DNA from 3 places in the Kribbella sp. NPDC056345 genome. Region 1 is predicted to be linked to each of the others. Evidence: riboswitches for the same ligand, from Rfam matches in the RefSeq annotation. Region 1 holds a riboswitch; each other region holds the start of a gene.
The links. Region 1 has a riboswitch for glycine ahead of gcvT (glycine cleavage system aminomethyltransferase GcvT). Riboswitches for the same ligand answer to the same signal wherever they lie in the genome.
Positions count from the first base shown of each region.

Region 2: linked by a shared signal. The riboswitch ahead of gcvP (aminomethyl-transferring glycine dehydrogenase) and the one ahead of gcvT (glycine cleavage system aminomethyltransferase GcvT) in region 1 are both predicted to bind glycine.
Region 3: linked by a shared signal. The riboswitch ahead of ACFCV3_RS32875 (L-serine ammonia-lyase) and the one ahead of gcvT (glycine cleavage system aminomethyltransferase GcvT) in region 1 are both predicted to bind glycine.

Region 1 is NZ_JBHJQQ010000003.1:528,561-530,821, forward strand. It holds gene ACFCV3_RS13320 (hypothetical protein) at 1-492, opposite strand, end outside; glycine riboswitch at 567-661, shown strand; gene gcvT (glycine cleavage system aminomethyltransferase GcvT) at 828-1,937, shown strand; gene gcvH (glycine cleavage system protein GcvH) at 1,937-2,261, shown strand, end outside.
Region 2 is NZ_JBHJQQ010000005.1:242,322-244,582, reverse strand. It holds gene ACFCV3_RS19885 (bifunctional nuclease family protein) at 1-5, shown strand, start outside; gene ACFCV3_RS19880 (MerR family transcriptional regulator) at 219-815, shown strand; glycine riboswitch at 836-927, shown strand; gene gcvP (aminomethyl-transferring glycine dehydrogenase) at 1,002-2,261, shown strand, end outside.
Region 3 is NZ_JBHJQQ010000011.1:233,526-235,786, reverse strand. It holds gene ACFCV3_RS32875 (L-serine ammonia-lyase) at 1-1,098, opposite strand, end outside; glycine riboswitch at 1,178-1,272, opposite strand; gene ACFCV3_RS32870 (DUF3817 domain-containing protein) at 1,270-1,617, opposite strand; gene ACFCV3_RS32865 (alpha/beta fold hydrolase) at 1,715-2,261, shown strand, end outside.

The DNA.
Region 1 (2,261 bases):
GGTGTGGGTCGTCCTGTCGCCCTCCACCTTCTTGACCTTCACCAGCAGCCGCAACGACGTGTCCTCGATCGCGAGCCGGGTCCCGCGGTTGTCGCGCAGCCGGAAGACGAGCTGGTACGGACTGTCCGCGAGCCGGGCATCCAGGGGGTGCAGGACCAGGCGTACGGCGAGCCGGCCGAGCCAGTAGCCGACGAACGCACCGGGCAGGGCAGCGAGCACTGCGTAGCCCAGGCTGTCGGTGCCGAAGAGGCCCACGAACAGGCCGGTCATCCCGCAGGTGGTGCCGCCGACAGCCGGCCAGTACTGCGTGTCATAGCGGTTACCCCGCCAGAAGACCCCGAAGAGCAGCAGCGCGAAGACCGCGATCGCCACCCCGGTCCACGCTCGGAGGAGGAGCAGAACGACCAGCTGGAACACAGGGACCACGACGTACACGAAGCAGACCACCAGCTGGGCGCGGCGGTGACGGGACGCGATGTCGAAGGCACTCACGGAGACGACCCAACCATATGGACGGGTCCGGAGTGGCTGCTAGAGTCGGCGGCTCAACTGCATATCGCGCCGTTCGAATCGGGGCGGGAGAGTCCGGGCTCACCATGACCCGGCGCCGAAGGAGCAAATCTCCCCAGAATCTCTCAGGCCCACTGACCGTTCCGATGAGGCGAACTCTGGAAAGCCGGACCCCCGCGTAGCTGTGGGGAGTCCGCACCCACGGTGCAAACCGCCTCACCCGGCGGCGAAGCTCTCAGGTACAGATGACAGAGCGGGGAGGTCACCCAGCAGTGGCACCGCATGCGCGGTGCCTGACCGAGGGAGCCTCCCGACTCATGACATCGTCACGCGCGACTCCGCTTGCTGCGGAGCATCAGCAGCTCGGTGCGTCGTTCACCGATTTCGCCGGTTGGACCATGCCGGTTCGCTACACCTCCGATATCGCGGAGCACAATGCTGTCCGGACCACGGCCGGTCTGTTCGACCTGTCCCACATGGGCCAGCTCGAGGTGGTCGGCGCGTGTGCCGCGCGAGCACTCGACCACAGTCTGGTCGGGACGCCGTCGAAGATCGGAATCGGGCGCGCGCGGTACTCGATGCTGTGCGCCGAGGACGGTGGCATCATCGACGACCTGGTCGTCTACCGGCTCGCCGACGACCACTTCCTGATCGTCGCGAACGCGAGCAACACCGCCGTCGTACGGGAGGAGCTCAAGCAGCGGATCGCGGGTTTCGAGACCGAGCTGCGCGACACCACCGACGACTGGGCGCTGATCGCCGTGCAGGGCCCGGTCTCCGCCCAGATCGTGGCCGAGCTGACCGACGCCGACCTGGCCGGGCTCAAGTACTACGCGATCACCGAGACGAAGCTTGCCAACAGCAACGTCCTGCTGGCGCGCACCGGGTACACCGGCGAGGACGGGTTCGAGATCTACTGCCGGCCCGCCGACGCCGCGCAGATCTGGGCCGAGCTGCAGCGCGCCGGAGCGCCGTACGAGCTCAAGCCGTGTGGTCTGGCCTGCCGGGACACGCTGCGGCTCGAGGCCGGGATGCCGCTCTACGGCAACGAACTCAGCCGCGAGCTCACCCCCTTCGAGGCCGGGCTCGGCCGGGTCGTTGCGTTCGGCAAGGAAGAGGACTTCGTCGGCCGCGAGGCACTCGCGCGTCGCCGCGACGAAGGCGCCCAGCAGGTGCTTGTCGGTCTCACCTCCTCCGGTCGCCGCTCACCACGCAGCGGGTACGTCGTCCTGGACCCGGCGACCGGCCGCGAGATCGGCACCGTGACGAGTGGCGCGCCATCGCCCACACTCGGCCACCCGATCGCAATGGCCTACGTCGAGGGGATCTACCAAGAGCCGGGCACCCGGCTGCACGTCGACATCCGCGGCACCCACGACGACGTGGTCGTCGTCCCTCTCCCCTTCTACCGCCGCCAGGAGTCCTGATGACCGAGCTCCAGTACACCGAAGACCACGAGTGGGTCGCCATTGACGGCGAGCTCGCGACCGTTGGTATCACCGCCTTCGCCGGTGAGGCCCTGGGCGATGTCGTATACGTCGATCTCCCGGCTGTCGGCAGCACCGTCGCGACCGGCGACGCCTGCGGTGAGATCGAGTCGACCAAGTCGGTCAGCGACCTGTTCGCGCCGGTCGACGGCGAGGTCGTCGAACTCAACGAGGCCGTCGTCGCCGATCCCGGACTGCTGAACACCGATCCGTACCAAGCCGGCTGGTTGCTGCGGATCAAGGTCACCGGTCCCACCAAGCTGC
Region 2 (2,261 bases), on a different contig from region 1:
GCTGAGCCCGCTCCGGGCGCCTGCGGCAGGCAAGACCGGGAAGGTAACGATTCGTGTGGGAGTCGCGACACGCTAGCGGCTCGAAGCGGTTGTCGTTGACCCTCTCAGGTCGGCGGCTTACCGTGAAGGAGTCGTGGGGCACCGTTACTCCACGGAGACGACTCGTTCCAGCAGGTATTCAGGGAGGCTCAGGCGTGACACGCACCGGCGACACGGATCTGACGGCGCAGTCGACGTCCGAAGCACGCGCCGAGGCGGCGATCACGGCCGGCGTTCAGGGTCTGCTGTTCGAGGACGACCTGCGGCCGATGCCGGAGGATGTCGGGTTCCGTGGACCGACCGCCTGCGCGGCCGCCGGGATCACGTACCGCCAGCTCGACTACTGGGCGCGGACCGGCCTGGTCTCACCGTCGGTGCGCCCGGCGACCGGCTCGGGGACGCAGCGGTTGTACGGTTTCCGTGACGTTCTGTTGCTGAAGGTGATCAAGCGGCTGCTCGACGCCGGGATCTCGTTGCAGCAGATCCGGACCGCGATCGCACACCTGAGCAAGCGCGGGATCGACGACCTGACCCAGATCACGCTGATGAGTGACGGCGCGTCGGTCTACATGTGCACCTCGCCGGACGAGGTCATCGACCTGCTGGCCGGTGGCCAGGGAGTCTTCGGCATCGCCCTCGGCGGTGTCTGGCGTGAGGTCGAAGGCTCGCTGTCCGAGCTGCCGACCGAGCGTGCCGACGGCCACGGCGAAGGTGACGACGCGGGCCATGCAAGCGACGAGCTCGCTGCCCGCCGCCGGGCCCGCATGACCGGCTGAGGTACCCTCTAGCTAGCTGTTCACCGCACTCGGGAGAGACCCGTGCAAAACCGGGCGCCGAAGGGGCAATTCCTCCCCGGAACCTCTCAGGCCCATGGACCGGGTGCGTCAGGCGACTCTGAAGCGTGCTCATCCGCGTGACAGAGGGGGAGGCCCCCGGAAGCTACTGCAACGGAGCCTCTTGCGATGACGGAAATTTCAGCAATCTTCGCCGACCGGCACATCGGGCCCCGCCCCGACGAGGTCGCGCGGATGGTCGAACTCCTCGGGTACGCCGATGTCGACGCGCTCGCGGATGCCGCCGTACCGGCCTCGATCCGGTCCACCGAACCGCTGCGGCTCCCGGAGCCGGCCTCCGAGGTGGACGCGCTCACCGAGCTGCGCCAGCTGGCGGCCCGCAACAACGTCGCCACCTCGATGATCGGCCAGGGCTACTACGGCACCTTCACCCCGTCGGTGATCGTCCGCCGCCTGGTCGAGAACCCGGCCTGGTACACGGCCTACACGCCGTACCAGCCGGAGATCTCCCAGGGCCGGCTCGAGGCGCTGCTGAACTTCCAGACCGTCGTGTCGGACCTGACCGGTCTCCCGACGGCAAATGCCTCATTGCTCGACGAGGGCACCGCGGCCGCCGAGGCGATGACGCTGGCCCACCGCTCGAACCGGCAGTCGTCAATCAAGGGGGCAAAGTCGAACCGCTTCCTGGTAGACGCGGACTGCTTCGCGCAGACGATCGCGGTCGTCGAGACCCGCGCCGAGGCGCTGGACATCGAGGTGGTTGTTGCCGACACCACCGATGGCCTGCCCGAGGGTGACTTCTTCGGCTTCCTGGTGCAGTACCCGGGTTCCGGCGGTGCTGTCCGTGACCTGAAGCCGTTGATCGCCGCCGCGCACGAGCGCGAGACGCTGGTCGCGGTCGCGTCCGACCTGCTCGCGCTGACGTTGCTCGAGGCACCGGGGGAGGCCGGGGCCGATATCGTCATCGGCTCCTCGCAGCGCTTCGGCGTCCCGCTGTTCTACGGCGGCCCGCACGCCGGCTTCATGTCGGTCCGCGCCGGTCTCGAGCGGTCGCTGCCCGGCCGGCTGGTCGGTGTCTCGGTCGATGCGGACGGCGCCCCGGCGTACCGGCTCGCGTTGCAGACGCGTGAGCAGCACATCCGTCGCGAGAAGGCGACCTCCAACATCTGTACGGCGCAGGTCCTGCTCGCCGTCGTTGCCTCCATGTACGCCGTGTACCACGGACCGGACGGGTTGCAGGCGATCGCGGCCCGCGTGCACGACTACGCGGGCAAGCTGGCCGCGTCCCTGCGCGCCGGGGGTGTCGAGGTCGTGCACGGCGACTTCTTCGACACTGTCCTGGCCCGCGTTCCCGGTGCTGCTGCGGATGTCGTCGACGCTGCCCGGCAGAACGGCATCTGGCTGCGCCAGGTCGACGCCGACCACGTC
Region 3 (2,261 bases), on a different contig from region 1:
TTCCGGCGTACCGCCGAGGAGCTCGCACAACCCGGCCGCAGCCATCGAGCAGGCCGAGCCCACCTCGCCCTGGCAGCCGACCTCGGCTCCGGAGATCGACGCGTTCTCCTTGTACAGAACGCCGATCGCCGCCGCGACCAGCAGGAACCGAACGCACCCGTCGTCGGTCGCGCCCGGGATGAACCGCCGGTAGTAATGCAGTACGGCGGGAATGATGCCCGCGGCACCATTCGTCGGAGCGGTGACGATGCGGCCGCCGGAGGCGTTCTGCTCGTTGACCGCGAGGGCGAACAGGTTGACCCAGTCCATCACCTTCAGCGGGTCGACCGACCACGGGTCGCGGGTGAGCTTGCCGTGCAGCGCGTGCGCGCGCCGCGGAACCTTCAGACCGCCGGGCAGCACGCCCTCGGTCTCGCAACCTTCCTTGACGCAGTCCTGCATCACCTGCCAGATCTTCAGCAGGCCGCTGTGGATCTCTTCCTCGGTCCGCCAGGCCAGCTCGTTGGCGAGCATCACCTCACCGATGGACAACCCGGACTCGCGGCAACGATCCAGCAACTCGGCACCACTCAGGAACGGATACTTCAGCACCGTGCTGTCCGGCACGATCCGGTCCCCGGCCGCCGCGTTCTCGTCGACCACGAATCCGCCGCCGACCGAGTAGTACGTGCGCTCCCGCAGCACCTCGCCATCCGCCCCGCGGGCCAGGAAGGACATCCCGTTCGGGTGGTACGGCAGGGCCTTCCGGCGATGCATGATCAGGTCGGCGTTGTCGTCGTACGCGATCTCGTGGACCCCGGCCAGCCGCAGCCGGCCGCGCTCGCGGATCGTCTCGACGCGAGCGTCGACGGAGTGCGTGGCAACGGTCTCGGGGTCTTCACCCTCGAGGCCGAGCAGCACCGCCTTGTTACTGCCGTGGCCGTGCCCGGTCGCACCGAGCGAGCCGAACAACTGCGATTCGACCCGGGCCGTCGCGGTCAGCAGACCGGCGTCCTGGAGGCCGAGCACGAACGTGCGGGCCGCGCGCATCGGTCCCACGGTGTGTGAGCTCGACGGGCCGATCCCGATACTGAACAAGTCGAAGACACTGATCGCCATGATGCGGAGGTCCCTTCCGGTCGTCGTTGACCGAGTGGTGTCCTCCCCACTCTGTTGGACTGTTGTCCTTCAGAGGTGCCTCGCCCGTACGGTGAAGGTGCCTGAGAGATTCTTGGGGAGAGTTGCTCCTACGGCGCCCGGCTCGAACGGCCGGGTCTCTCCCGCACGGGTTCATGCGGCTGTTGAGTTAGCTTCCGGACGCGACGGTACGGCGGCCTGCTGGTTGCCGTCAATCCGGCCGGTGCGGACGGCCCAGATCTCGAAGAACCAGGTGAACAGCGGCGGAACACTCGCGGCCAGTGCCGCCAGGGTGACCGGCCACGACCAGCGCAGCGGGCCCCGGACGACCAGCACGGTCACGACGTACACGACGAAGATGCCGCCGTGGATCGGGCCGAAGATCTTCACGCCGATCTCGTTGTCGGACAGCACGTACTTGAACAGCATGCCGATCAACAGACCGGTCCACGAGATCGCCTCGGCGATCGCCACTGCCCGGAACCACCGTGAGTGTGTCATCGCGCCCGACCCTAACAAGTCCCCCAAAGCCGGTCCGGGGTGGTCTGGGGGCGGCTCCCTGATGTGAGAGGCAAGCGATTACCGAAGGATCGGGAAGATGAAGAACCCCAGAATGCTGCTCAGGACCACCGCGTGGGGTGTGGTCCTGACAGTCACCACGGCAAGTCTCGCCGTACTCCCGGCCTCGGCCGCCCCGGCCTCGGCCGCCCCGCAGTGGACCGACTGCAAGCCGCAGGGCAAGGACGATCCGGCAGTGGTCAAAGGCTCGCAGTGCGCCACTCTGAAGCTCCCCGTCGACTGGCGGAACCCGAGCGGCCCGATCTTCACCCTCGAGATCGCTCGCCGTACGGCGAAAGGCCAGCGCGTCGGCGTCCTGGTGTTCGGTCCCGGCGGCCCCGGCGACTCGGGTGTCGACCGGATCAAGACCGGGATGACGCGGTTCAGCCCGGAACTCCAGGACCGCTTCGACATCGTCAGCTTCGACCCGCGCGGCATCGCCCGCAGCAACCCGATCATGTGCACCGCAAGCCTGTACGCCGAGATGCCGTCACCGCTCATCCGCGACCAGGCCGGGTTCGACGCGCTGATCGACTACAACCGCCGGCTCGCCGACGACTGCCGCAAGCACACCGGCCCGCTCTACG